2 regions of the Cellvibrio polysaccharolyticus genome follow, and region 1 is predicted to be linked to the other one. Evidence: predicted binding sites of a transcription regulator. Region 1 holds the regulator's gene; the other holds the start of a gene.
The links. Region 1 encodes PhoB, which activates phosphate uptake and scavenging genes when phosphate is short. Its sites were predicted from a motif close to TGTCATAAANNTGTAACA; they were not measured.
Positions count from the first base shown of each region.

Region 2: the regulator PhoB is predicted to act here: its motif matches at 1,947-1,964, upstream of C4F51_RS00235 (choice-of-anchor I family protein).

Region 1 covers NZ_PRDL01000001.1:4,116,737-4,119,857, forward strand. Annotated here, with positions in the region: gene ubiA (4-hydroxybenzoate octaprenyltransferase) at 1-880, shown strand, start outside; gene phoB (phosphate regulon transcriptional regulator PhoB) at 982-1,680, shown strand; gene phoR (phosphate regulon sensor histidine kinase PhoR) at 1,849-3,121, shown strand, end outside.
Region 2 covers NZ_PRDL01000001.1:53,923-57,043, reverse strand. Annotated here, with positions in the region: gene C4F51_RS00250 (diguanylate cyclase domain-containing protein) at 1-313, shown strand, start outside; gene C4F51_RS00245 (DUF3313 family protein) at 424-1,119, shown strand; gene C4F51_RS00240 (fumarylacetoacetate hydrolase family protein) at 1,237-1,908, shown strand; gene C4F51_RS00235 (choice-of-anchor I family protein) at 2,011-3,121, shown strand, end outside.

The sequences.
Region 1 (3,121 bases):
AACACCGGCCACCGCCGCCATCTGGCGCGTTAAAGCCGCCCAATACATTCGCCTCACCCGTCTGAATCGCCCAATCGGCTCGCTGTTATTACTCTGGCCAACACTGTGGGCGCTGTGGCTGGCGGCGGGCGGTTTTCCGCGCTGGGATTTATTGGTGATTTTTACGCTGGGCGTTTTTGTCATGCGTTCCGCCGGCTGTGTGATTAACGACTTCGCTGACCGCCGCATTGACGGCCAGGTTAAACGCACCCGTGAACGCCCGCTCGCCACCGGCGAAGTCAGCAGCCGTGAAGCCATTGGTTTGTTTGTGGCGCTCTGTCTGGTGGCGTTTATGCTGGTGCTGTTCACTGACAGTTTCACCGTGCAACTGTCGGTGGGCGGCCTGGCGCTGGCCTTTACCTATCCGTTTATGAAGCGCTACACCCATCTGCCACAAGTTGTGCTGGGCGCGGCTTTCGCCTGGGCGGTGCCGATGGCGTTTGCCGCACAGCGCGGCAACCTCGGCGAAGATGTCTGGCTGTTGTACCTGGCGGTGATTCTCTGGACGGTGGTTTATGACACTTTCTACGCCATGGTCGATCGCGATGACGATATTAAAATTGGCGTTAAATCCACGGCGGTCTTGTTTGGCGATCAGGACCGTTTGATTACCGGTGTATTACAGCTGATGACGCTTTATACCCTGGTGCTGGTCGGTGGCCGTTTTGAGCTGGGTGGCGTTTATTATTGCGGGCTGGTACTAGTTGCCGGCTGCTTTATCTGGCAACAAATACTAATTCGTTTTCGCGAGCGCGAGGCCTGCTTCAAGGCATTTCTGCACAATAATTATGTCGGTATGATTATTTTTGCAGCAATTGCGATAGATTTATTGCTCCAATAGCGTTAAAAGCATAAATCATCAGCCCTTGTCATAATTGTGTAACACAGGCTTTATTTAATAATCCTGTAACTCTTACATGTTTGACAACTTCAGGTGACTTTATGAGCGGCCGCAAAATTCTTATCGTTGATGACGAGCCGGCAATCCGCGACATGTTGCGCGTTGCACTGGAAATGGCCGATTACAATTGCCTTGAAGCAGGGAATGCACAGGATGCCCACGCGCTGGTAGTGGATGAAAAACCGGATTTGCTACTACTTGACTGGATGATGCCCGGCACCACCGGGCTGGAATTGGCCAGACGCCTGAAACGCGACGAAGTAACCGCGGATATTCCGATCATCATGCTCACCGCCAAAGGTGAGGAAGACAATAAAATTCAGGGGCTGGATGTTGGCGCGGATGATTACATCACCAAGCCTTTCTCTCCACGCGAACTGGTCGCCCGGCTCAAAGCCGTGCTGCGCCGCGCCGACCCGCAAATCAACGGTCAGCCGATCATCGTAAAAGGCCTTTGCCTTGATCCCATCAGCCACCGTGTCACCATTCACGAACAACCGGTCGACATGGGCCCTACCGAATACCGCCTGCTGGAATTTTTCCTCACCCATCAGGAGCGCGCCTACACCCGCAGCCAATTGCTGGATCACGTCTGGGGCGGCAATGTGTATGTGGAAGAGCGCACCGTGGATGTACACATTCGCCGCTTGCGCAAAGCGCTGACGGTGGATAATCATGAAAACCTTGTCCAGACTGTGCGCGGCACCGGCTACCGTTTTTCTACCCGCATTGATCTCTAACCGGGCAAACAGCGCCGGTTATTGAGCGACGGCTCAGGAAAATCCTGCCGGGGAAGCGCGCGGGAATGTCCGCAGGGAAGTTCCACCGGCAAAGTTCAGCAGCAAGTTCCGGTGAGGATCTGCCGGAGCGGCTTTTTATTTTCGATTTATTGACGAGGTTACGGAATCTTGCGTCAGGGCTTTTACGCTGAACTCAAACGCCTGGCATGGCTGATGATAATTGCCATGATCATCGGCTGGCTCAGTGGTGCGCTGGCGGTTTGTCTGGTGCTGGCCGGCGTTGCCTACATTGGCTGGCTACTGTGGCAAATGCGCCGCCTGCATATCTGGCTGGCGCGCAGTGACGAAGCCGAACACCCGCCGGAAACCGACGGCCTGTGGGGCGATATTTTCGACAGCATTTACCATTTACAACGCCGCCATCAGCACGAAAAACAGGAACTGCAGGCGGTCGTCAACCGCATTCAGGAAACCACCAGCGCCCTGCGCGATGGTGTTATTTTGCTGGATCAACGCGGCCATCTCGATTTCTGGAACCCGGCGGCGCAGCGCTTGCTGGGTTTTCACGCCCGCGACCAGGGTTTGTCGGTGATCAACTTTGTTCGCCACCCCCGCTTCGTCAGTTATTTTGAAAGCGGCGAATACAGCGACCCGCTGGAACTGCCCTCACCGCGTTTCAACTCCAAACAGCTGCAATTCCAGATCACCCGTTTCGGTAAAAACGAACGGCTTATCGTGGTTCGCGATGTCACCCGCATTCATAACCTTGAACAAATGCGGCAGGACTTCGTCGCCAACGTATCCCACGAACTGCGCACCCCGCTCACGGTAATTAACGGTTATCTGGAAACCCTCGCAGACCACAATGACAAACCGGCGTGGGATAGACCGCTGCAACAAATGCAACAACAGGCGCGGCGGATGGCCTTGCTGATCAACGATCTGCTGCTGCTCTCCCAACTGGAAACCACCGACAGCGGCGTGAACCTCAAAAATATTGCGCTGGGGCCGATGCTGGCGGTGATTCGCTCGGAAGCCATGGCGCTGGGCAGTGAAAAGTCGCAGCAAATTCTGCTCGAATGCGAGCCGGACTTATACCTGTCGGGCAATGAAAAGGAATTGCACAGCGCCTTTTCCAACCTGGTGATCAATGCCGTCAAGTACACCCCGGAACAGGGCACCATTGCCATGAAGCTCTGGCAGGACAAATCCCGGCTGTATTTTTCAGTGACGGATAACGGCCCCGGCATCGAGCAAAAACACATCCCCCGGCTGACCGAACGCTTCTACCGCGTCGACGCCAGCCGCAACAGCGGAACCGGTGGCACCGGACTCGGCCTGGCCATTGTCAAACACGTGTTGCTTCGTCATGATGCTGAACTCAAGATCAGCAGTGAACCAGGCAAAGGCAGCGTGTTTACCTGTGAATTCCCGAGGGAGA
Region 2 (3,121 bases), 4.1 Mb from region 1:
GCGTGAAAGCGATACCCTCGGGCGCTTCGGTGGCGATGAATTTATGGTAGTTGCCGAATTTCTCGGGGCAGATCTGCAAGAGGCAAAAGAGCATGCGCTGCGTATTGCGATAAAAATGCTGGAGCTGTTTGACCTCGATTTTATGTTGCGCGGTTCGCCCTGCCACCTTACCGCCAGCGTTGGCATTATTTTATGCAACAACGATGAACGTTCGGTAGAGACCTTGATCAAACAGGCAGATAACGCCATGTGCCAGGCTAAAAGCCACGGCCGCAAACAATTTTTTCTCGGAACGATCGACTTGCCAGGTTAAAACCGGCAGTTGAAGCTACACTTTTTAACTGGTTAATCCGTCAGGCGAGTCATAAGCTGGTGCTTTAGTATGATTGACCTGGTTGCTCGTAACTCTTCAGGAGCTCTGTCATGTTATTACCCAACGTATTAACGCATCACTTCAGTAGAATGCTCTGTCATATCGGCGCTGCATTTCTCGCCTTGACGCTGGTCGCCTGTGCCAATGTAAAACCGCATCCCAACGCGAACTCTTCGCTTGTTGAAATTCAACACAACCGTTCGTTTGATCGGGTGTTGTTGGGTACCAACGCACAGGTACCGCAATTTACCCGCGTTTTTCTTGAACCGGCCACAGTAACTTTCAGCGACTATTGGCTGCGCGATCGCCGCGGCGATTACAGCGAGCGTGATCTCGAAAGACTGACCCGTGACTATGGCAAGTTGCTGGATAAATCCCTCAGCGAAGGCTTTGAGAAAAAAGGCAACTACCAGGTGGTGAGTAGCGCTGGCGAGGCGGATGTCGTGGTACGCCCTGCGCTGGAATCCCTGAATATTTATGCCCCCGACCTGAGCTTCCATGGTCGTATGGATCAATACATTCACGAAGCGGGCAACGCCACCTTTAATGTATTGTTGGTGGACGCCAAAACCGGACAGCCGCTGGCCCAGTTTATCGATCACCGTGAAACCTTTAACAGTGCCGGTATGATTCGTGAAAAAGCAGACCGTATTACCAATGCCCGTTATTTTTCACGATTGATGGATCGCTGGACCAATAACATGCTGGATATTTTAACTAACCCGCAATCTGTGCGCGTGAATTAATAATATTTACCGCCTGACAAGCCCACCCGTTTATGACCGGTGGGCTTTTTTTCATCCGGCGGTTAATATTTTAATCATCGTGATACGAAAAACTAATGATGGAATGGAGGTATAGCAGTGGCATGTTTTCTGCCCGTGGTTAACAGCACAGAAATATTTTCTGTTGAAAAAATTATTTGTATCGGCAGAAATTATGCAGATCATGCCCGTGAAATGGGGCATAACCCGGATCGCGAAGCGCCTTTCTTTTTCTTCAAACCGCAGTCTGCACTATTGCCGCCGGGTGAGCCTTTCAAATATCCCTGGTTTTCAAAAGATGTACATCATGAACTGGAGTTGGTTATTGCCATTGGTGAAGGCGGCTATCAATTAACCCTGGCTCAGGCAAAAGCAGCGGTGAGTGGCTTTGCCGTCGGCCTGGACATGACCTGCCGCGATGTGCAACAGCAGGCAAAACAACAGGGCCGCCCCTGGGAGCTGGCAAAAGGGTTTGATGGCTCGGCACCTTGCTCGGCGATTCAACGCGGCAGCTATGAGGACTTGCAACAAACCGGCGAATTACAATTATTGCGCAATGGCAGCATTGTTCAGCAAGGTGATTGGCGGCAGATGATTTGGCCGGTGGCGGAATTGATTGCTGAAGTGTCCCGTTATATCCGCTTGCAACCCGGCGATCTTATTTTCACCGGTACACCGGCCGGGGTTGGTCCGGTTACGCCGGGCGATCAATTGCAAGCCAGTCTCGCCGGTTCATTGGTAACGCTGAATGTAGATATTGTCGAGCCCTGATACCGGGCGCGCACTTTTTCAAAGAATCCTTTCGCCGCTATCACAAATTTGTCACATCCGCTCTTTACACTTTTGTGATCAAAAAAGTGGAGAGCGGCTTACATGAAATCTATTTACCCTTTGCTCGTTGTGGGCAGTTTGGCCACCACACTGATTGCGTGCGGTGGCAATGACAATAACCGCAACAACGCATCGTCCTCATCTTCATCGGTGGCGTCTTCGCAGGTTTCCAGCAGCTCTTCGTCCAGTTCAAGTGTTGCCGTGGTTACCCCGGATGCTATCTCGCTGTCTTTTATTGGCCGCTACAACACCAATGTATTTGGCAAAAGTGCGGCAGAAATTCCGGCCTTTGACCCGGCCAGCAAACGCGCTTTTGTCGTGAATGCCCAGGCGGGTGAACTGGATGTGCTGGATCTGACCAGCCCGGAAACGCCGGTAAAAATCAGCTCGATCAACGCGCACTCCATTGCTGCCGGTGCGGTGGTGAACAGTGTCGCGGTGCACAATGGCATCATCGCTATCGCGGTTGAAGCAGCGGTAAAAACTGATAATGGTTTTGTTGCTCTGTATAAAGCGTCTGATCTGGGTTATTTGAGTCATGTTGCGGTGGGTGCCTTACCCGATATGCTCACTTTCACACCGGATGGAAAAACATTACTGGTTGCCAATGAAGGTGAGCCGAGTGATGACTATCGCATTGATCCGGAAGGTTCTATCAGCGTTATTGATGTTACCAACCTGACTGCTCCGGTAGTGCGCACTGCAAATTTCCATGCTTTCAATGGCAAGGAAGCGGAGTTGCGTGCGAAAGGCGTGCGAATTTTTGGCCCTGGTGCCAGCGCAGCGCAAGACTTTGAACCGGAATATATTGCGGTTTCTGCAGACAGTAAAACGGCATGGGCTGCATTACAGGAAAATAACGCCTTTGCAAAAATTGATATTGCCACGGCAACCGTAACCGATATTTATCCGATGGGTTACAAAGACCACGGTCTTGCCGGTCAAGGTTTTGACCCCACCGACACCGATAAAAAAGCCGAGGTAAAAGCCTGGCCTGGTGTGCGCGGTTTGTATATGCCGGATGCGATTGCGGCGTATGAAGCGCAAGGAAAAACCTGGCTGGTCAGCGCCAACGAAGGTGATGCCCGCGCCTGGGGTGAAGACAATGACGCTTACTGGAAGGGCGATGCCACACAAGGTTTCGTAGAAGAGT